Regions from separate parts of the Bacillus sp. ISL-39 genome, predicted to be linked through region 1. Evidence: predicted binding sites of a transcription regulator. Region 1 holds the regulator's gene; each other region holds the start of a gene.
What was found. The regulator Rex, encoded in region 1, represses fermentation and respiration genes when NADH is low (regulators of the CRP and FNR family bind a similar motif). The targets are predictions, from matches to a motif close to TTGTGAAATATTTCACAA.
Positions count from the first base shown of each region.

Region 2: the regulator Rex is predicted to act here: its motif matches at 4,680-4,697, upstream of nirB (nitrite reductase large subunit NirB).
Region 3: the regulator Rex is predicted to act here: its motif matches at 2,972-2,989, upstream of J7E37_RS03805 (4Fe-4S dicluster domain-containing protein).

Region 1 is NZ_JAGGQM010000015.1:40,051-47,982, forward strand. It holds gene J7E37_RS13070 (FAD-dependent monooxygenase) at 1-331, opposite strand, end outside; gene groL (chaperonin GroEL) at 791-2,419, opposite strand; gene groES (co-chaperone GroES) at 2,478-2,762, opposite strand; gene J7E37_RS13085 (CPBP family intramembrane glutamic endopeptidase) at 3,145-3,876, shown strand; gene J7E37_RS13090 (YdiK family protein) at 3,880-4,080, shown strand; gene J7E37_RS13095 (redox-sensing transcriptional repressor Rex) at 4,107-4,772, opposite strand; gene moaC (cyclic pyranopterin monophosphate synthase MoaC) at 4,802-5,296, opposite strand; gene J7E37_RS13105 (ABC-F family ATP-binding cassette domain-containing protein) at 5,477-7,405, shown strand; gene tsaD (tRNA (adenosine(37)-N6)-threonylcarbamoyltransferase complex transferase subunit TsaD) at 7,919-7,932, opposite strand, start outside.
Region 2 is NZ_JAGGQM010000005.1:62,015-69,946, reverse strand. It holds gene J7E37_RS06435 (M14 family metallopeptidase) at 1-1,020, shown strand, start outside; gene J7E37_RS06430 (hypothetical protein) at 1,107-1,535, shown strand; gene J7E37_RS06425 (M14 family zinc carboxypeptidase) at 1,571-3,949, opposite strand; gene J7E37_RS06420 (DUF948 domain-containing protein) at 4,166-4,534, opposite strand; gene nirB (nitrite reductase large subunit NirB) at 4,794-7,217, shown strand; gene J7E37_RS06410 (nitrite reductase (NAD(P)H) small subunit) at 7,232-7,552, shown strand; gene cobA (uroporphyrinogen-III C-methyltransferase) at 7,681-7,932, shown strand, end outside.
Region 3 is NZ_JAGGQM010000002.1:388,602-396,533, reverse strand. It holds gene miaB (tRNA (N6-isopentenyl adenosine(37)-C2)-methylthiotransferase MiaB) at 1-237, shown strand, start outside; gene J7E37_RS03815 (YlbF/YmcA family competence regulator) at 239-676, shown strand; gene J7E37_RS03810 (outer spore coat protein CotE) at 984-1,526, shown strand; gene J7E37_RS03805 (4Fe-4S dicluster domain-containing protein) at 1,861-2,772, opposite strand; gene J7E37_RS03800 (molecular chaperone TorD family protein) at 3,079-3,693, shown strand; gene J7E37_RS03795 (molybdopterin-containing oxidoreductase family protein) at 4,049-6,244, shown strand; gene J7E37_RS03790 (4Fe-4S dicluster domain-containing protein) at 6,244-6,780, shown strand; gene nrfD (NrfD/PsrC family molybdoenzyme membrane anchor subunit) at 6,786-7,682, shown strand; gene J7E37_RS03780 (hypothetical protein) at 7,809-7,932, shown strand, end outside.

The DNA.
Region 1 (7,932 bases):
GGATAAATGTTGATTGAGCCATTTGAATGGCATAGGGATATTCTTGAGATATATCATTCATTTTAAATTCCATAATTCTATTACCTTTAAAGTGTATCCCCCCTTGTGCAATTTTCTTGTGGGGTTGTTCAAGAATATATTCAAGTAAGTTTATTTTGTCGAGTAACTGTAAAGTAGACGGCTGCAGAATTTCACCTCGATAATCACGGTCAAAGTTAGAGAATTTCTCTAATAATATTACCTCGTGTCCTTGTTTTGCTAATAATAAGCCAAGCAAAGCTCCTGAAGGCCCTGATCCTACTATGCATACATCTGTATTTATTTTTTTCATATATTATTCACCCCAGTTATAAAGTATTTGTTAGTTAGCATCAATATTGATCTAGTAGTTACCCAAAAGACTATAACAAAATTAGTAATGTTAGTAACTACTTACATTCATTATAGTTGGATTTCTGCCGGATGTAAATATTAAATTTAATTTTTTTTAAATTGAATAAGATATTTTCTATGCAAAATAAATAGCAAGAATGTTTGTATGAATTGTTCGCTTACGAATCCTAAATGGTTAAATGAAATTTATGCAGTTAAGAAGTGTAATTAATTTGAAGGGGTAAAAAGTAGAGAAGGTACCAAACTTTCGTTACTATTCTAGTACCTTTATGTCACGCAAGAAACGAAAAAAGAAGCTTCCCACAAGTTTGGTCAACTTATGAGAAGCTTCTTTCATTTTTCATTATGTTAGCAAATCGCTTTAAGACCCTTATAGATCAAGGCGTAAAGCGGCTTATTACATCATTCCGCCCATGCCGCCCATGCCGCTCATGTCAGGCATTCCGCCGCCGCCTTCTTCTGGAATGTCGGCAACTACTGCTTCAGTAGTCAAGAACATTGCAGATACGGATGCTGCGTTTTGAAGTGCATAACGAGTCACTTTAGTTGGGTCCACGATACCGGATTCGATCATGTTTACCCACTCGCCAGTTGCAGCGTTGAAGCCTGTGCCTACTTCTTCGCGCTTCAGGCGCTCAACGATGACTGATCCTTCAAGGCCAGCGTTGTGAGCAATTTGGCGAACTGGTTCTTCCATAGCGCGAAGGACGATGTTCACGCCAGTAGCTTCGTCGCCTTCAGCCTGGATTCCAGCCACTTTGTTGTATACGTTAAGAAGCGCTACGCCTCCGCCTGATACGATTCCTTCTTCAACTGCAGCGCGAGTTGAGTTAAGGGCATCTTCAATGCGAAGCTTGCGTTCTTTCAATTCAGTTTCAGTAGCAGCACCAACCTTGATGACTGCAACACCGCCAGCTAGCTTAGCAAGGCGCTCTTGCAGCTTTTCACGATCAAATTCAGAAGTTGTTTCTTCCATTTGAACACGGATCTGGTTTACGCGGCTTTCGATTGCAGCGCTGTCTCCAGCACCTTCAACCACTGTTGTGTTTTCTTTTGTAACCACAACTTTAGAAGCGCGTCCAAGTGATGTGATTGTAGCAGACTTAAGTTCACGGCCAAGCTCTTCAGTGATCACTTCACCGCCAGTCAATGCAGCGATGTCTTCAAGCATAGCCTTACGGCGGTCACCAAAGCCAGGAGCCTTGACAGCTACTGCGTTGAATGTTCCGCGAAGCTTGTTGACTACTAATGTAGCAAGTGCTTCACCTTCCACATCTTCAGCAACGATCAATAATGGCTTGCCTTGCTGGACAACCTGCTCAAGAACAGGAAGGATTTCCTGGATATTGCCGATCTTCTTGTCAGTGATCAGGATATATGGATTTTCAAGAACTGCTTCCATTTTGTCAGAATCAGTTACCATGTAAGGAGATGCATATCCGCGGTCGAACTGCATACCTTCAACAACGTCCAATTCTGTAGTGAAGCCTTTAGATTCTTCGATTGTGATAACGCCGTCGTTGCCAACGCGCTCCATTGCTTCTGCAATCAATTGGCCTACTTCTTCGTCAGCAGCAGAGATTGCCGCAACTTGTGCGATCGAAGCTTTGCCTTCTATTGGCTTGGAAATAGCCTTTAACTCTTCAACAGCTGTAACAACAGCCTTTTCCATACCTTTGCGGATGCCCATTGGGTTAGCGCCGGCCGTTACGTTCTTAAGACCTTCGCGGATCATCGCTTGAGCAAGAACTGTTGCAGTAGTCGTTCCGTCCCCAGCAACATCGTTTGTCTTGCTTGCTACTTCAGCAACAAGCTTAGCACCCATGTTTTCGAATGCATCTTCAAGCTCGATTTCTTTTGCGATCGTTACACCATCATTCGTGATAAGAGGTGAACCGAATTTCTTCTCAAGAACCACGTTGCGTCCCTTTGGTCCAAGAGTTACTTTTACTGCATTTGCAAGAGAATCTACCCCGCGAAGCATCGCGCGGCGTGCTTCTTCACTGAACTTAATTTCTTTTGCCATTGTAAAAAGACCTCCTCAGATTATTAATATTTTAACGTTCTGTCTATAATCGCAGTGATTATTCTACAACTGCTAGAATGTCGTTTTCACGTAGGATCAGGTACTCAGTTCCCTGGTACTTTACTTCTGTGCCTGCGTATTTTGAGAAGATAATGCGGTCTCCGACTGCAACTTCAAGAGCAACGCGCTCACCGCTTTCAAGAACTCGGCCAGTTCCAACAGCTACGACTTTACCTTCTTGAGGTTTTTCTTTCGCTGTGTCGGGTAAAACGATACCGCTTGCAGTTTTTTCTTCAGACTCAACAAGCTCGATAATAATGCGATCTCCTAGTGGCTTGATCAAGTGAAACAACCTCCTCAAATTATATGTAGATTATTTTTTATTAGCACTCGCCTCAATAGAGTGCTAACACAATTTATATAATAATGAATCTCCATTTTTTTTGCAAGCGTGAAGCCTAATTTTTTTATAAATTTTAGCATTTAAATCCAGCCTCTTTCCCTTCGACAGCATGTACTATTTTTCGCATATCCGTGGGAAGCCCGGCTAAAAAAGACCACCATAAAGAGTATGCCAGTTCACAGGAATTTTAACCAAAATATTCACGAGACACCCTGATATTTGAACTTTCCCGATGATTACTAGTAAAATGGATAGATAGCATTCTTATAATTGCTTTTATGGCATACACATAGACCGATCCGAATAGAAGGAGATTATCATATTGAAAAAGGAATACTGGTACGTCATTATCGCCTATATCGCCATGCAGCTTTCAAGCTTGATCGGTATCCCGATTGTTGCCTTTATCGGAGCCGCAATGGGAAAAAGCCTGGAGGAAATGGAGACCCTTTCGATTCCCTACTGGCTCGTGATCAGCTTTTCGCTGACACTTGTGATTGTGCTCCTGCTCCTAAGGAAGGAACGCCGGACAGGCGCCGACCTGCGTGATGCTTCATCACCGGCAAGCTCAGCTGTCTGGGCATTCGCAGGTGTATTCCTTGCTCTGTTCGCCCAATCGATTGCTGCAAGCATCGAGAACATGCTTGGGATCGAAATGGGCTCGGAGAATACACAGGAAATCATCAAGCTGATTGAAATGTTCCCGATTGTCATTTTGGTCAGTTCGATTATCGGCCCAATTTTAGAAGAAATCGTCTTCCGAAAAATCATTTTCGGCAGCCTGCATAAGAAAATGAATTTCTTTTTCGCCGGACTGATCAGCTCCGTCATTTTCGCGCTTGCGCATATGGAGCCGGAGCACGTGATCCTGTACTCAGCAATGGGGTTCACCTTTGCTTTCCTTTATGTAAAAACAAAGCGGATCATCGTGCCTATCATTGCCCATGTTACAATGAATACGATGGTTGTACTGATTCAATCCGTATTTAGGGAAGACATTGAGAGAATGATAAAAGAAGCAGAGAAAATTCAAAGCTTTATTGGGGGATTTTAAGTTATGAAGCAATCGCCTATATTTTCAGGCATTGTCTACATCTTGTTAGGCAGCTTATTCACCTATTTCGCCATCCAGAATGTAAATGAGACAGGCTGGGGATTCTTCAGCTATTTGCTTGTAGCCCTTGCCACGTTCGACTTTGGCTCTGGCATCAGGATGATCATGTTCCATTTCAAACTGAAGAATATACAGAAAAAATAGCTCCTTCATCGTGAAGGAGCTGTTTTTTATTCTACCGATTCAGTTGTTTCAGTATCTGTTGGATAATGTTTTAAGAAATAAATCAATGACTGCAGTTCAACCGCCAAATCAATGTGATGAATCCTGATGGACGCCGGCACATTCAGTCTCGCTGGCGTGAAATTAAGGATTCCCTTGATATTCGCCTGCACCAATCGGTCTGTTATCGGCTGTGCTACTGCTGAAGGAACAGTCAGGATTGCGACCTGGATTCCTTCCTCGACGACAACCTTGTCCAGGTCATCCATATGATATACTGCTACGTCGCCAATCTTCGTGCCGACCTTGTCAGGGTCAACATCAAAGGCTATCTCAATCTTCGTGTTATTGTTTTTGGAAAAATTATAATTCAAAAACGCTGTTCCCAGATTCCCGACTCCAATCAAGGCTACCTTCGTCAGTTCATCCTGATCAAGTGTCTTTCGGAAGAAAGTCAGCAGGTAATTCACATTGTACCCGTACCCTTTTTTACCCAAAGCTCCAAAGTAGGAAAAATCCCTTCGGATAGTCGCTGAATCCACTTTTACCGCTTCACTTAATTCCGCGGATGACACCCTTTGCTTCCCTGAAGAATGCAAGTTCAATAAGAACCGGTAATATAGTGGCAAACGTTTTGCGGTTGCCTGCGGAATCTTCATAGCATCATTCGTCATTCTCCATCCTCCACCCTCTGTCCGTATTTCTATCTCAACTTTTCTTCTCTCTTGAAATCACCGTTTTTACCGCCGGTTTTTTCAACAAGATATGTCTTGCCGATCACCATGCCCTTATCTGCGGCCTTGCACATATCATAAACAGTCAGCGCACATGCTGAAGCTGCTGTTAGCGCTTCCATTTCCACACCTGTATTCCCTTTTGTTTTTACAGCTGCGGCGATGTTCAAAATATAGTCATTTTCATTTTGCTCCCAATCGAATGAAAGGTCAATGCCTGTCAATGGAATCGGGTGGCACATCGGGATGATTTCAGACGTCTTCTTCGCTGCCATGATGCCTGCTACCTGCGCGACAGCAAGTACATCCCCTTTTTTCATTTTATTTTCAGTGATTCTCACATATATATCTTCGTTCACGGTTATGCTTGAATGGGCGACTGCCGTACGGACCGTCTCTGGTTTTTCGCTGACATCGACCATCTTCGCTCTGCCCTCTTCGTTAAAATGCGTAAATTCTGCCATAATAAAGCTCCTTTCTACCAAATGATACACTATTTTGTCAAACTTGTGTGTGAACTTTGTTTCAATGTTCTCAATAATATAGCGGAATTTTAATACCATGGGACCTATAGCAGGGCGCACATATTGCCGTGCCTATATTATTGGGTTACACTATCTCTAAGGCAATAGAGGTGAAAAATAATGATATTATTACAAGTTAATCAGCTATCAAAATATTTTGCTGCTGATCTTATTTTATCGAATATAAAGTTTGAAATACAGACTAATGACCGAGTAGCGCTTGTCGGCCGGAACGGGGCAGGAAAATCAACCCTGCTGAAAATCATCGCCGGGTACGAATCACATGACGGCGGTGAGATCATCCGGCCAAAAGGTACGACAATTGGCTATCTGGCCCAAAATACAGGGCTTGAATCCGAGAAAAGCATCTGGGATGAAATGCTGGGTGTTTTTGATCATCTGCACAACATGGAAAAAGACTTGCGCCGGCTGGAGGAAAAAATGTCGGATCCTGGAATCCTGTCTAATCAGACAGAATACGACAGAGTCCTCAAAGAGTATGACTTGCTGCAGGTTCAGTTCAAGGAAAAAGGCGGATACCAATATGAAGCCGATATCCGTTCCGTCCTTCACGGCCTGAACTTCCATTCTTTTGATTATTCCACAAAGATATCCACTTTAAGCGGCGGACAGAAAACTAGACTCGCATTGGCGAAGCTATTATTGACGCGCCCGGATATTCTGATTCTGGATGAACCGACGAACCACCTGGATATTGACACGCTTTCCTGGCTTGAGCAGTATTTGCAAGGCTATAGCGGAGCCATCCTGATCGTCTCACATGACCGCTACTTCCTTGATAAGGTCGTGAACCAGGTATATGAAATCTCCCGCCATCAGCTGACGAAGTTTCCTGGCAATTACAGCTCGTATTTAGAGCAGAAAGCCGCGAATTATGAGCGGGATTTGAAACTGTATGAGAAGCAGCAGGATGAGATCTCCAAGCTACAGGACTTTATCCAGCGTAACCTGGCCAGGGCATCAACAACTAAGCGTGCCCAGAGCCGACGGAAACAGCTTGAAAAAATCGACCGTATGGACAGGCCTAAGGGTGATGAAAAATCCGCCACGTTCAGCTTCCAAATTGAGCGCCAGAGCGGGAATGATGTCCTGAAGGTGAATACACTTGCTGTCGGCTATCAGAATGACATCGTATCTGAAAATATCTCGTTCAATCTTTCCCGTGGGGACAGTACGGCACTGGTTGGACCGAATGGCGTTGGAAAATCAACTTTACTAAAAACAATCGTTGAGAAACTGCCCTCGATTAACGGCAATATTCAATATGGTTCCAATGTTTCGATCGGCTACTATGATCAGGAACAGGCAGAGCTCAGCTCGAATAAAAAGGTATTGAATGAACTTTGGGATGAATACCCCCTGAAGTCTGAAAAAGAAATCCGCACAGTACTTGGGAACTTTCTTTTCTCAGGTGATGATGTCTTAAAAATCGTCTCCACCCTGAGCGGTGGTGAAAAGGCCCGTCTGGCACTGGCCAAGCTGATGCTGCAGAATTCGAATTTCTTAATTTTGGACGAGCCGACAAACCACCTTGACCTGGACAGCAAGGAAGTTCTCGAGAATGCCCTGATTGATTATCCAGGCACCATCCTGTTCGTCTCACATGACCGCTATTTTATCAACAGGATCGCGACAAAGGTTCTCGAGCTCGACCGTGCTGGTTCAACTGAATACCTTGGCGATTACGATTATTACGTCGAGAAAAAGCTTGAGCAGGAAGAGCTGAAGGCATTGGCAGAACAGGCCGCCAAAGCATCTGGAAGCTTTGTGGACAACTCAAAGCAGGACAAAACCTCCTATCAGCAGGACAAAGAAGCGAAAAAACTCGAACGCCAGCGCAAACGCCGCATGGAAGAAGTGGAAGCGAAGATTGAACAGCTGGAATTAGAAGTTGCTGAATACGAAGAATTGCTCTGTGATCCAGAGGTTTTCCAGGATCACGAAAAAGCAGGAGAGATCAATAGTAAGATTGAAGCCGCAAAAAAGAAACTCGATGAACTGATGGATGAGTGGACAGAGCTGGCTTAATGATGAATAACCGGACATGAGGGTGTCCGGTATTTTTTTGTACTGAAAAATTGGTAAAAAACTGAGGAATTTCCAATTCGCTATAAAAATGAGATTTTCGCTATATTATTAAGTTTTGCGCTATAAAAAATAAAATGGCGCTATATTATCCTGATTTGCGCTATAAAAAGTAAATTTGCGCTATATTATTCTAATTTATGTTATAAAAGTTTTTTAGCAAACCAGACTGAGCACTAAAAATCCTTTTACTTTAATTTAAAATGACATAAATATCATTTTTTCGACAATTTCTACGACAGAACTAAAATAATCCACAAAAAAAGTCCCGAGTAAAAACCGGGACTTTTTGTTCACATAGTTATTCACATAGTAAAGACTGATTTATAGCTTATCCAGAGAGTTTTCCACATTATCCACAAAAACAGCGGTTTTTATCCACATTATGCACATTTCCGCATCTGAAACATCAACATATCCACAGAAGAGTCTGACAACATTTTTTTGCTTGCGACTTTAGTTGTGGATAG
Region 2 (7,932 bases), on a different contig from region 1:
GGGGATACCCTTTGGAAAATTGCCCAAAGCAGAAACCTGCAGGTGGATGCGCTGCTGCTGGCCAACCGAAATATTAATCCGAATGGACTGTACATCGGACAGATGGTCAAGGTTCCGCTAAGAATCACCTGGCGAATTGTCCAGGGTAAGAAGAACTATGATTATGCCTCATTGATAAGTGATTTAAGACGTTTGGAAAATGTCTATCCGTTCATGAGGGTGCCATCGATTGGCAACTCTGTTTTAGGTAAAAGTATCCCGGAAACCTTGATCGGTAATGGAAATAAACGGGTTCACTATAATGGGTCTTTCCATGCGAATGAGTGGATTACCACTCCCATCATCATGACTTTCCTGAACGACTATCTGCTGGCTTTGACAAATAAGTCATCCATTCGCGGCCTGTCCATGCAGAACTTCTATGGACAGACAACATTATCGATTGTGCCGATGGTGAATCCTGATGGTGTCGATCTTGTGCTCAATGGGCCGCCTGAAGCAGAGCCATGGAATGAAAGAGTAGTAGAATTGAATCGAGGAAGCCTCGATTTCAGCGGATGGAAGGCGAACATCAGAGGGGTGGATCTCAACGACCAGTTCCCGGCAAAATGGGAGCTTGAAAAAGAACGCAACCCAAGTCAGCCGGGCCCAAGGGACTATGTTGGGCCAAATCCATTATCCGAGCCGGAAGCGATTGCGATGGCAGAGATGACAAGAAGGCGTGATTTTGCCCGGGTTCTGGCTTTCCATACCCAGGGAGAGGTCATTTACTGGGGCTTTGAAAACCTTGAGCCGCCTGAATCAGAGACAATGGTCAATGAATTTGCCCGGGTGAGCGGCTATCAGCCGGTAAAAACGATTGAGAGTTATGCCGGCTATAAAGACTGGTTCATCCAGGATTGGCGCCGGCCAGGTTTTACTGTGGAACTTGGTTTCGGCATAAATCCGCTGCCGCTGTCCCAATTCGATGAGATATATGAAGAAGCCCTGGGAATCTTCCTTGCAGGACTTTATCTATGAAAAAGCAGATCACCTGAAAAGGTGGTCTTTTTCTATACAAGTATTTGGATGTATCTGGTAAAATAAAAAGGTTAGGGGTGGATTAGTTGACTTATTCAGGAAATATATCAAAAAATATTTTATGGGGAATCATTTTAATAAGCGTGTTCATCCTTCCCAATTTAAGCTGGATGTTCCGGTTTTCAATCACTCTTGCCTGGCTAGTAGTTACTTTGCATCAAGTCCAATTAACGATTACCTCAGAGCAACTTGAATATAAAATCAAACTCTTTAAATTCACGATTTACCGTAGGATTCTGACGCCAGAGAAAATCAATAAAATAAAATTCTGCCGGATTGGCTGGTCGATGAAGAATGCGGTGGTGAAGGTAAGGGGAGGATTCAACTTCAGTGTTGCCTATTTTAACAGCGAACAACTGAAAGCTGAGCTTGAAGAATTTGCTTTAGCGAAGAATGTTGAGATCCAAAAAACGAAGGATTATCTGCTGCTGGAAAAATACTATTCTAATAACTAACAAAAGCATCGGGCAAGGGCCCGATGCTTTATCGCTTATTTTTCAAAAATGCTGTTGGAAAGAAGCCGGAACAGATAATCGGTATGGTCACGAAAACCAGCTTCAAGGCCAATCATCGTAACATCCTTATCCTGTTCTTTCACGATGACTGCCTTGCCCTGTGCTTCACTGTTGTTTTTCCAGTGGCCAGCTACAAAGAAGTCGGCGTTGTCATCGAATGTTGCGGATACTTCATCATTATCGGTGTTTTCATACCAGACAGGACGGTAAACAAAACCGAGATCATCCTCGCCATATCCTCCACTCACACCTTCGCCGCTGTAATCAACCTTTGCGATACCATTGCTGCTGTAGCCAGCCACGACAATATCATCATCAGTAAGTCCCAATGTCTTTGTCGCGAGGGAGGCACCAGCCCCAACAGCGATATATTTTCCGCCATTATTTAAAAATTCTTCTACATTAGCTTTGAAACTATCAAACTGAGCTGGATTTTTGAACCCGAACTCTTTATTGCCTGGTCGTGATTGAGTTTTGGCAATCAAACCTTCAGTCCCGCTGTAAACAAATACATCAAAGCCGGAAAGACCTTTTTCTGCAACGTCTGCAGGGGCTACTTCAGTAACAGCGAAGCCAAGACGTTTCAGAGCGAGTTTTGTACCCGAATGAGACTGGGCCTTGTTCATGCCGCCATCCTTCAAGATCGCAACCTTCATGTCGTTGACCTCAACCACATCAGCCGGAACCTTTGCTGATTCAATGTGTAAACCAGATTCTTTTACGGCTGTTGAAATCACATTCGCCGCTGCTTCTGTGTAAAAATTGCCTTCAGAATCGCGTTTTACAGAAACGCCTTGCTGAAGAAGCGTATTCACCAGGTTAACAGCTTTTACTGAACTGTTCGGGATCAAGAATGGCCCTTTGCCGCTGACAGAACCCTGTTCTTGTAAATGGTTCACATTAGCCGCTGTTAGATCAAAATCGCTTTGGACCGCAATTGCGTCGAAGCCCCAGAGCTCTGGCAGGCTCCATGCTGAAATATCGTACATGGCATCCACATCTTCAGTGATGTCCTCGCCATCCCATAGCATCGTATTGGCAAGGCCGGCTTTTGCCTGATCCATTTTAACGATATATGTCCCTTTTGGGTAAAGCTGTCCGTCCGCTGTAAAAGCTTTGGACGCCTGGACAACTTCAATGTCATTTTTCAACAGGTGATTGACTGCTTTTTGAGTTACAGTTGGATCTTCGGAATCAACTGGGAGTACATAGGCTGTCGGAAAGAAGCCTTCTTCATGGAATGGGTGGTCAAAGTTGATGCCTCGCTCGAACATTTCGATTTGGTCCTTGATCATTTCCTGCTTGTTATCCGTAGCATTTTTCAGGGCACCCATGATGGCGTCATACATCCAGCGAACGCCATCTTCATCATTTGTTGGCGCTTCAAGTGTGTGGCCGTAAGCACCATGGTACATTGCGTACATCGGAGTGAAGATTGGCGGATAATCATCCCAGCCTTCCGCGTCGTCACGCTGAGGAATGTAGGTTCCTTCCATTGACTGATAGAGACTGCCTGAGAAGCTTTCCTTGTCGGACATGATTTCAGTTTCCATTGCTTCAGCCAGACCCATAGCCCATTTTTGATATAGATCATATTCATAATTAGGATTATGCGGAACAGTACATGGTTCAATAAGACCCTGCTTGTTCGGTGCATAATTTTTAACATAACCGTGAGTATCTAGGAAGACCATTGGATTCCATTCCTTGATCAGGGCTACAGTTTCCTGGGTTTCCGGCTGTGACTGGGTGATGAAGTCACGGTTCAAATCGATACCTTCTCCGTTGAAACGTGTAGCATCAATCCGTCCATCAGGATTCTGGACAACATTGAAAATCAAGATGTTATTTTCCAGGATTTCTTTCGTGGTGTCGTCATTCTCAAGTGCAAAGCGCTCGATCAGCTGCATGACCGCATCACTGCCGATAAACTCGGTACCATGGATGGAGCCATTGATCATGATGGGCACTTTGAAGTCTGGGTTATTGTCAATCCAGTCCTGAGCTTTTTGAGGGTTTTTGAACATTTGTTTTCTTAAAGCCTGGATCTTGCCGAACTTGCCCTGTGAGTCCGGGGAAGCGATGGTCACGACATAAAGAGGCTGTCCTGTTGATGACTGACCTTTTACTTCGACTTTCACTCGGTTGGATTGCTTCTCGATTTGGGCAAGCTTATCGCCGATTTCCGAGAATTTCATAAAATCATAGTTTTCGCTGTTGAATAGGCTGCCGTCCTTTTCTTCGTATGCATTTACATAACTCCAGCTTAAAGACTCAGCAAGCGCCGGCGTCCATGGTGAGGATGCTAGCAAACTTGCAGCTACCACACCAGAAATAATTTTTTTATTCTTCATTTATGTATCCTCCGAATGTAGTTTTTTTGTATATTTATACATATTAAATATTAATTATTATTTCGGCAATCGTACGAATTTCCTAATTTTTATTCTCGGGAATATAAATGTTGATACTCCTTGGGTCCAGCGATATTGGGAAATAAATCGAAAGGGAGATGTAGGAAGATAGTCACCAGGCAGAGACAAATAAAAAACAGGGCGAGTTGCCCTGTTTTATTGTGGCTGCATTGTTCGGTTGCGACGCTTGCGGTTCCACTGTCTTGCTTTATACTTCTGTTCAAGTTCAGCGACAGGTTTTGCAACAAGTGCGTTCTTGAATTCTACCGGTGTCTGTTTTACTGAAAAAACAACGGTTTTGACAGCTTTCTTTTTCTTTTCAAAATCAGTCATCAGCTTTTGCTGTTTAAACTTTAGTGAATCAGTTTCTTCTTTGATTGCATTCGTTTTATTTTGGACCCGTGTGGCTGTCTCCTGAAGACTATCAATCGTTGGCTTGGCGTCTTTAAATGTTTTATATGCAACATATCCCAGGTAACCGAGGGCAGCCACGATGACAGCGATACTTATATATACAATGATCATAAATAAGCCTCCTTTCCAGCTTGCGAATAAATATCATTTACATATTGATTACCCTATTTCAGCCGAAGAATAACTGATTTTTACATACAGCCTAAAATTGTTAATTTTGAAGTATTTGTGAAATAGTGAACATGCATTATCTGAAGTGTGACGAACTTCACAAACAGGAACCTCAAATCACAATACAATGTATACATAGAGGAAATATCATTAATGAAAACTCCGGAACAGAAGCTTTAACTATGGGAGGACAAACGAGATGAAAAAGAAACTAGTCATGATAGGAAACGGAATGGCAGGAGTAAGGACGATTGAAGAATTGCTTAAACTTCAGCCAGATGGATATGAGATCACTATCTTTGGGAATGAGCCACATCCTAACTACAATAGAATTATGTTGTCCACTGTCCTTCAGGGAGATAAGTCAATCGAGGACATCATCATGAATGACTGGAATTGGTACAAGAGTAACAGCATCCAGCTTCATACAGGGGAAGCAGTAGTCGGGATAGACAAGCGGAAGAAGCAGGTCCTATCTGATCAGGGACGCCTGGTAGATTATGATGAGTTGATCATCGCTACAGGCTCCAGCTCGTTTATTCTTCCTGTGCCCGGATCTGAAAAAAAGGGAGTAGTCGGGTTTCGTGACATCCATGATTGTGAAATGATGATCAAAGATTCCAAACAGTATAAAAAGGCTGCTGTAATTGGCGGCGGGCTGCTAGGCCTGGAAGCGGCTAGAGGGTTGCTGAATTTGGGCATGGAAGTCGATGTTGTCCATTTGATGCCGCATCTGATGGAAAGACAGCTTGATGAAACAGCTTCTGGAATGCTGAAAAAAGAACTTGAAAACCAGGGCATGAATTTCATGCTTGAAAAGCAGACCGCGGAAATTCTAGGAGACGAGAGAGTAGCCGGACTCAGATTCTCTGATGGTTCCGAAATACAGGCGGATCTTGTCGTCATGGCTGTCGGCATCCGCCCTAATGTCCAGCTGGCCAAAGACAGCGGCATTTATGTTAACAGAGGGATTGTCGTCAATGATTATATGGAGACAGATGTGCCGAATATATATGCCGTCGGGGAATGTGCTGAACATAGAGAAATCGTTTATGGCCTTGTGGCACCGCTGTATGAACAGGGAAAAGTACTTGCAGCTAACCTTGCGGGGATTCCGGCTAACCCTTATGAAGGAACGATTTGCGGCACCCAGCTGAAGGTATCTGGCTGTGATTTGTTCTCAGCAGGTGAAATCGGTGATGACGAAGGAACTAAATCAATCAAGGTCCACAATGAGTTTGATGGAATCTATAAGAAAATTGTCATTCGGGATAACCGGATTGCCGGGATTGTACTTTATGGGGACACAAAGGACAGCAACCGACTGTTCAGGATGCTGACGAAAAGAGAAGACATCAGCGGAATGACTAGTGTTTCAATTCTAGAAGCAAACGGCTGCTGTGGCGGTGGAGAAGCAGGCGATGCAGCGGCGATGGCTGATGACGAGCTTGTCTGCGGCTGTAATGGTGTCACAAAAGGAACGATTGTCGACGCAATCCGTACTAATGAGTTGACTACTGTTGAAGAAGTGGGCGGCTGCACAAATGCAGGCCGTTCATGCGGAAGATGTAAATCGCTCATATCTGACATCCTCGCATACACGCTTGGCGACCAATATGATACTTCGGTGAAAAAAGCAGGGATTTGCGGGTGCACAACTTTAAGCAAAGACGAAATAGTCGCCGAAATCAGGGCAAAAGGCCTGACGAATGTCAGGGAAGTCATGAATGTTCTGGGCTGGTCCCAGGAAGAAGGATGTTCGAAATGCCGTCCGGCGATCAACTATTACCTTGGTATGGTCAATTTTGACGGCTATAAGGATGAACGGGATTCAAGGCTGGTTAATGAGAAAATGCATGCCAACATCCAGAAGGATGGGACATATTCAGTTGTTCCAAGAATGTATGGCGGTGTGACGACTGCTGCAGACCTGAAGAAAATTGCAGAAGTTGCCGAGAAGTACGACGTACCTTTGGTAAAACTGACGGGCGGACAGAGGATTGGCCTATTCGGTGTCAACAAAGAGGATCTTCCTGCAATGTGGGAAGACCTGGGGATGCCATCAGGCTATGCGTACGGAAAAACATTGCGTACCGTAAAAACCTGTGTTGGCGAAAAGTTCTGCCGTTTTGGAACTCAGGATTCAATGGGACTTGGAATTGAGCTCGAGAAAAAGTTTGAGCGCCTTGATACACCGCATAAGGTCAAGATGGGAGTTTCAGCTTGCCCAAGGAACTGTGCGGAATCCGGAATCAAGGATATTGGCTTTGTCGGAGTCGATGGCGGCTGGGAAATATATATCGGCGGAAATGGCGGAACAGACCTTCGTGCTGCGGATCTGCTTGATACCGTTAAGACAAAAGAAGAGGCATTGAAAACAACAGGAGCATATCTCCAATACTACCGTGAAACAGCTGCATATCTTGAAAGGACAGCACCTTGGCTTGAAAGGATGGGATTTGAACATATCAAGGAAGTCCTCGCCGTTGAGAACATGAGAAAGCAGTTGAATGAAAGACTGGATAAGACATTGGAGCGATATAACGAGCCATGGCAAGAAGCCATCGCTGATAATGGTATAAAAGAAAAGTACTATCAAGTACGCAACGTAACGGTTGAATAGGAGGATGGATGATGATGCAGGAAACAATGTTGAGAATCAAGCTGGCGGATTATGATTCCCTTCCTGTAGGCGCAGGGCAGGCGGTTACAGTAAATGGCGAGAACATCGTCTTGTTCAGGATATCCAATGGAGATGTCAAAGCGGTTGAGAACCGCAGTCCCCACAGAAAAGGCGGGACCCTTGCCGATGCACTCGTAAGCGGGAAGTATATCTACTGTCCAGTCTACGACCTGAAGATTTCCCTGGAAGACGGAAAAGTTCAGGCTCCGGATACAGGCGAAGTAAAAACGTATCATGTTGTAGTAATCGAAAATGAAGTGTATATAACAGTATGACCTAAAAGGGGGGAACCTTCCCTCTCAATGAAAGGCAGAAGCGCCTGAGGGGCTAGGCGCTGGAGCTGGACACTAATCTAATTGTGAAAAGTTTATACTTTATACAGCATTGAAAGGGCGGGAACACAATGGAAAAAGGAAGAGCATTTTTAGTCGGAGCCGGGCCGGGAGACGTACAGCTGATCACAGTTAAGGGGATGGAAGCCATCAAAAAGGCTCAGGTCATTCTATATGACCGCCTTGCCAATCCGAAACTGCTGGATTATGCTCCTGCAGATTGCGAGCTGATTTACTGCGGCAAGCTTCCGGACCGGCACGTCCTTCGCCAGGAAATGATCAACGACCTTCTGGTTGAAAAAGTGCTTGAAGGAAAAATCGTT
Region 3 (7,932 bases), on a different contig from region 1:
CAATCAGCACAGTCTATGAAGAAATATCAGAATCAGATTGTTGAGGTCCTGGTCGAAGGCGAAAGCAAAAACAATCCTGATGTTCTTGCGGGTTACACGAGCAAGATGAAGCTTGTCAATTTTGCTGGACCGAAGACGGCAATCGGCAAAATCGTCAAGGTAAGGATCACAAAGGCAAAAACATGGTCATTAAACGGGGAAATGGTAGAAGAAATCGAACCAGTTGAGGTGAACTAAGTTGGCAAAGTACAATAAAGATGACATTATCCAGCGTTCAAGAGAAATCGCAAGAATGATTGCAGAAACAGAAGAAGTTGACTTTTTCAAGCGTGCAGAAGCACAAATCCATGAGAATGAAAAAGTGAAAACACTTATTTCTTCTATTAAAGGCCTTCAAAAACAGGCTGTTAACTTTCAGCATTACGGAAAAACAGAAGCGTTAAAGAAGACGGAAGCAAAAATTGCTTCTTTAGAACAACAACTTGATGAAATTCCAGTAGTCCAGGAGTTCAAGCAATCGCAAATTGATGTTAATGAATTGCTTCAGCTAGTGGCTACAACGATTTCCAATACAGTTACAGATGAAGTAGTCGAATCAACTGGCGGAGATGTACTTCGCGGCGAAACAGGAGCAGCTTTGAAAAACGAAGCAAGCTGCCATACGCACAACCATTAATCATTGAAGAGTAAATGGCACCCTATTATAGGGTGCCATTTTTTTTCATTTGGATCAGATAATGGACCCTGTTGGGAAGGCGAGAGGACTGTTTATTCAGTCTGGAGTATCTCTTTTCAAGGACTGCGGTATGAAACCAAACCAATCTTAATTACCCAGCAACTTTCTTCAATTGGGAACATTCAGCATGTATGGGCATACAATGAACTATGCCTAAGTTTTTACCAGTGGTTCTAAAATTAATCGCACACTAGTCTAATATCACGCATAAGATGAATTGAAAAAGATTGAGGAGGTTTCGCTCGCAATGGGAGATTACAGAGAGATTATTACGAAAGCCGTCGTAGCGAAGGGACGCAAATTCACGCAGTCCAATCATACGATCAACCCAGCGCATAATCCGAGCAGCATTCTGGGCGCTTGGGTCATAAACCATAAGTATAAGGCAAAAAAGGTAGGGAAAGTGGTTGAAGTAAACGGGTCTTACGAAGCCAACATCTGGTACTCCTTTGATGATAATACAAAAACTGAAGTAGTGACGGAGAAAGTAACTTACTGTGATGTCATCAAGCTGAAGTACCGTGACCCTGATTGCATGGATGACCATGATGTCCTTGTAGAGGTTCTGCAGCAGCCTAACTGTATTGAAGCGGTCATTTCGCCTAATGGCAACAAAATCATCGTTCACGTCGAGAGGGAATTCCTTGTGGAAGTCATTGGTGAAACGAAGGTATGCGTTGTCACTCATCCAGGCGGATGCGATTGCGATGATGATGAGTGGGGCCATGGCATCGATGATGACGAATTCGAAGACTTAAACCCAGACTTCCTCCTGGGAGAGGAAGAATAACATCGAACTAGGAAGCTTTCACTTCCTAGTTTTTTTTTACGCTCTTTCGTAAACTTTGTTGCTTTTACACCCAAAGTAAAAACCGGCTTCTGAGTTTTTACGATTAATTACGTTCCGATCCGGAAGCATTTTTCGAAAAGAGCCCGCAACCTTTAATAATGCGGATGACTGTGTGTGTCCATAAAGCAACAGTCAATGCGGAAACAGCCTTTTTTTATTGGGATACTGAAACGTAAGAGGCGGAAACACATAGCCATTTAAAAAGGTACTGGGTATGGAAGAAGTTTAAAAAATGAGCTTCTAATGACCAGTGCCTTTATTATAGCCCATTCACTCAAAGGAAAAAGTTAGGCTTTTGAATTGTGCTGCATATATGGCATGAATCAGATTCCTCCCAGGCATGAAAGCCGGTGTTGCATTGTTTGCAAATGTTCTTACTCAGATTATAAGAGACTGACGGAGCCTGGTGTACCTTTTGCTCAACTTTTATTGCGCTCGTTCTACAAATGTCCAAGCATAAATTGCAGCCGGTGCATTGGTTTTCATTCATTATCAGCTCGTTTTCCCCGAGGCTGAATACGCCTGAGGGACAAATATTAAAACAGGCTTCACATAGTGTGCACTCATCCTTGTTGATTTCCACTTTATAAAAGGACCAATCCTTGAACAGAACGGAAGGTTTAAAATTGCTTTCATTGAAGCGCCATTTTACAGGTGTCACGGAAGAGAGGACAGTTTTCCTGCTGTCGGAAGAGAGCTTTGCAAAAAAGTCCCGTCTTGATAATCTGAGCTGCTCTTCTGGTTCCAAGACAAACTGGTTTGTAACCTGCAGGAGTTCAAGTGACATAGCGCTAAGAACTTCATTGGCCTGGCTGATCCGATTTACTAAAATCGCATTTATAGAAGGCTGATGAATAAAGCGGATTCCTTTTTTATGGTAGTAAAGCATTTCCGTTAAGCTTGGCAGCGGCGATTCGTGCTCGAGGAGAAGATGATCCTGGCTGACCTTTCTTGAAGGAGATTGTCCTTTGACCGCCTGTACAGGACAGACTGTGATACAGACACCGCAGGAAGTGCATCTTTTGCCATCAATCATAATTTTTTCATTCTCAAATAGGATGGCTTCATCTGGGCATTCGTCAATACATGCTGAACAGGAACTTAGCGGGCTGATCTTCCTGGTGCAGGATTCTGAGATCTCCAGCTCGTAGCTCAGACTTTCAAGCCAATTGGTTAACAGAGACATAATCGTCACCTCAGGGGGCATTATTTCTATACTTTCATTTTACGATTAAACCCTTTAAAAAGAGGCAAGTTTGCCAGATATTCATACATATGTAAAAGAAAATTCACAAATGAAGATCCACTGAAGCCATTATATCCTCGTAAAACCAGGAGAAATCAGTTATGTAGACGGACCTATGAAAAATTCATTGCTGATAATTAGGTGAAATCCTTCACATACTCTCCCGGGTTTCGCCACATAATGTATATTGTTTCACAAACTTTTATGCCATATAGTGAAGGTGTATTCGAAAGGTGGTGAATCCCGGTGATTGGATTAGAGAACAGAACGGATTGTGCGAATGTTTTTTTAGTCCTAGCAGATTTATATAAACATCCAACTATAGATATCTGGGATGAGATTAAGGAACAAGAACTTCTGAAGAAGCTGGAAGATTCGATCCAGAATCATTACAATCTTACTTTTTCCTTAGAGGAAGTCTTGCCTGAAAGCTATGAAAAATTTCGAGAATTATTCATGATCTCTATTGGAAGCATGCAAAAGCAGGCTGCCATTCCGGTTGAATCGTTGTATAAACCGTGGACACAGGATGAAACTTGTACACTTCCCTTTGCTCGGGACAAAGGGTACATGCTGGGGGATTCGGCGTTACATATCAATTTTCTGTTAGAAAAGCTAAAGATCGATATTCCTGTTGAATTACAGGGCATGCCGGACCACTTGGCTATCCTGCTGGAATTGCTGGCATATTTCATAGAGCATGCTCCTGAACAATTTACAGCTGAATTTATGGATGATCATTTTGATTGGCTTGAAGACTTTGAATCGAAGCTTTCGCAAGTAACAGAGCACACATTTTATCAGAGCTTGACGAGAGTATTGATTGAGACCGTGCAGGCGCATCGAAATAATTACCAGTAGCTCTTAAATCTTGGCTGATTTCGCATTGATTGCTGCTATTCGCAGATGAACCTGGGCTCTTTTCGAGGAGACTTCCTTGCTTCAAATGCGTAAAAGGTTGTAAAAACAACAAAGTTTAAAAAAAGGTCATAAATCTTAAAGGTGGTGATGCTTTTAGTGAAGGACAATCTTTTGAAAAAAGCTGTATTAATAGATTCAATTCCATCAGTCAGATACTTTGCTAAAGAGACAAAAAGTTTAAACTTTAGCAATGTTGGAAGAAGCATCAAGTTACCGACTGTGCCTGTGATAATGAATTATAGGCATTAAATCCAAAATGTTTTACGGGTTGGGAGTAAAAGGAGGGCTAGTTAAAATGGTGGAAACAAAACTATCACGTCGTGGATTTATCAAAGCCTCTGCTGCTACTGCTGCTTTGGCATCTGCGGGAACAGTAGGCTTTAATGAATGGTCCAAAAATTATGTGAAAGCAGGAGCGAGCGCTGTAGTTAAGGAGATTCCTAGTACATGCAATGCATGTTCAAGTAAATGCGGAATGATCGGCCATGTCAAAAATGGCCGCTTATGGAAGCTGACTGGACACCCTGACCATCCTTATTCGAAAGGAAAGCTGTGTGCGAGAGGGCATGGTTATGCTACTGTTGTTTATTCTAAAGACAGGCTGACACAGCCTTTAAAAAGGGTTGGCGAAAAGAAATTTGAGCCGATCACATGGGAACAAGCGTATAAAGAAATCGCTCAAAAATTAAACAAAATCATTAAAGAACATGGTCCCCAGTCAGTCGCATTAACGGAGGACCCGCGTGCTTCAGGGAAATTTTATTCCCCTCGATTCATCAATGCTCTGGGTTCTGCCAACTATTATACGCACCATGTAGTTTGCTCGAACTCCAGGGATGCTGGTTTCCTTCATACAGTAGGTGTAACGGCTACTAGCGCAGATATCAGCAATGCAAAATATATTATGTTCATTGGCAGGAGCTATGGTGATGGCATCCGTCCTAGTTCCGTACAATCTCTGGCAGCTGCGAAGGATAACGGAGCCAAGATTGTCATTGTCGATCCGCGGTTGAACAATACCGGCAACCTGGCAACTGAATGGCTTGCGATCCGTCCAGGAACAGACCTTGCATTAGTGCTGGCGATGTCATATGTGTTGATAAAGGAAAACCTCCATGACATGGAATTCATTAAAAACCACACTATTGGTATTGAGAAATACGCTAAGGAACTGAAAAAATATACACCACAATGGGCAGAAAAAATCACCGGCATACCTGCAGATGCAATCACACAGATTGCCATTGATATGGGCAAAGCCAAACCGAAAGCGTTGATTGAGCAATCATGGAGAGGAGCATTCGGCTGCAACTATGAAAATAGTACAGAAACCGGCCGTGCCGTTGCAATGTTCAATGCTCTGCTTGGAAACTACCAGCAAAAAGGCGGAAGTATCTTTGGCGGAAAACCTTCGCTGGGTAAGCTTGACAAAGCTAAACACCCGAGTCCGAAAGAACCTGAAGTTCCAAAGGCAGGATCTAAGGAATTCCCGATTGCCTACCCAAATAATGGTGTAGCAACAATCGTTGCAAAAGAAGCACTGGAAGGCAAAATGAAGGCGGCAATTTATTATCATTCCAATGCGGCACTCGGATACGGAAACCCTAAAGTCATGACGGAAGCATTATCTAAAATGGATCTTGTGGTGGCAATAGATGTTCAAATGTCTGAAACCGCACAATTGGCTCACTACGTTCTTCCAGAAGTGACATATATTGAACGCGATGAAGTAATAGAAGGTCTATCAGGTAAGATCCCTGGAATCGCCCTTCGCCAGCAAATGGTGGAGAAAGTCCATCCAGAAACAAAGCCGATCAATGAAATTTATACAGAGCTCGCAAAAGCTTGCGGAGTTGGCCAGTACTTCAATTTCACCCTGGATGAATTGAATGAAGCGATGCTCGCACCGACCGGTATTACGTATAAACAGCTTAGGGAAAAAGGAACCATCATGTTCCCGAACGAGGAAATTACAATCGGTGTAATGCCGAAATTAAAGACTCCTTCCGGTAAAGTTGAATTTTACAGTGAAACATATAAAGCAGCAGGTTTCAAGCCGATCGTCGAATGGATTGAGCCAAAGGTAAGTCCAGCAGACGATTCCTTCCGTCTGATTACGGGCAAGCAGGCGATTCACAGCCATACTCAGACTGCGAATATACCAATCTTGATGCAGATTACAAAAGATTATGATTTAGAGAGAATCTGGATCAACCCTGTCCGTGCCAAAGCACTGGGAATCAAGGATGGCGATATGGTGGAATTGAAATCCAGTGAAGCGACCAGCAAAATCCGGGTCAAAGTTACGGAAAGAATCCATCCAGAGGCAATATTTGTCCCAAGTCATTACGGCATTACGTCTAAAGATTTGAAGACAGGACACGGTGTTGGCTTTGGGTATATGGAGCATGTTCCATTTGATTTTGAAAAATGGAGTGGAGCAGGAAATATCCACGAAGTAATCGTGAAGGTTAGGAAGGTGAATGGCTGATGGCACGGTATGGAATGGTAATAGACACAAGGAAATGCGTCGGCTGTTATGCTTGCCGGGTAAGCTGCCAGATGCAGAATGAGCTTCCGGTAGAAGAATCATATATAAAATTTTATGAAAAGGAAACAGGAGTTTTCCCAAACGTAAAGAATGAAATCATCCCTGTACAATGCCAGCACTGTGAGGATGCCCCATGTGTAAGTGTTTGCCCGACAAAGGCAACCTACACGACGGATGAAGGCGTCGTGCTAGTAGACGCGGAAAAGTGTATTGGCTGCAAATATTGTATGGTTGCCTGCCATTATGGAGCAAGAACGCAGGATCATAATACTGGAGTAGTGGAGAAATGCCGCTTCTGTGCCGAGCTGGTAGCAGAAGGCAAGCAGCCAGCCTGTGTCAGTACGTGCATTAGCAGCGCAAGGATATTTGGTGATCTTGATGATCCAAACAGTGAAGTTTCGAAAGCGATCGTTAAAATGAATGCCCAGCCTTTAAGGCAGGACTTAGGCAAGACAAAAATCTACTACGTGAGGTGATTATAATGGTTTGGGGAACAATTATCGCTGCCTATTTATTCCTTGCTGGACTTAGTGCCGGGGCATTTTTAACCTCTTCCTATGCAGCAAGGAAATATCCTGATGCCAAGACAGTCAGGTTTGTCGGAAGGTTAATCAGCCCAATTCTGATGGGAATAGGACTGTTGCTTCTAATTGTTGATGCTGAAGCTGGTCTAAAGGATCCTTTGCGCTTCATCTATTTGTTTACGAATTTCAGTTCAGTCATGACAATCGGTACTTATTTCATCAGCTTTTTCATGATGGCGGCAGCTTACATCGCCTTGATGGAGCTGTTGAAAAAAGATACGAACAAAATTGTGGAGTATATCGGCATCGTATTCGCTGTTGCCACAGCCATTTACACCGGCTTTCTGATTGGGGTCATCGGTGCTGTACCACTATGGAATACAGCCATTCTGCCGATCCTGTTCTTGGTGTCGGCATTCTCAACAGGAATTGCCGGTACTATGCTCGTGTCAGCAATCTTGGATAAAAAAGTCGTTCACCATGTCATGTCGATAAAAAAGATTCACTTAACATTGCTGATGGCTGAAGTATTCCTGATCTTCACAATGTTCCTAATTACTTCATCGACAAATGAATCAGCATCACAATCTGTTTCAATGCTTCTTACAGGTGAGTACAGTGCTTTATTCTGGTTCGGACTGATTATAGCAGGATTAATCGTTCCCATTACAATTGAAGCCCTTGAATTATGGAATTCAAAAAAACTTCATCAAACTCCGGCGGGACTGGAAGCAGCTGCTTCAGGCTCACACGGAATTGCAGCTACTTTGATCACAGAAAGTGCCGTACTGGCAGGAGGTTTCATTCTCCGCTACCTGTTGCTGGCAGCAGCTGTTCCAGTAATATTTTTATAATAAACGTGCAAACCAGGTATTTTAGGTATCGAGATAACTCTCCCGCTTTTTCTTTTTTCGTAGGCCGAGAACAGATAGCAAGCTTCCGAATATAATGCCTATGATGAACGAGGAGGGATTATTAAGATGAATTTGCCTGCTGCGGATTTAGGAATCATGGCTGAACACCTGCCGACCCATGAAGGAGTTATCAGTAAGTTAAAGATTTTCTATGAAATTGTGGACAATCAAGAATTAAAAAAACTGCTTC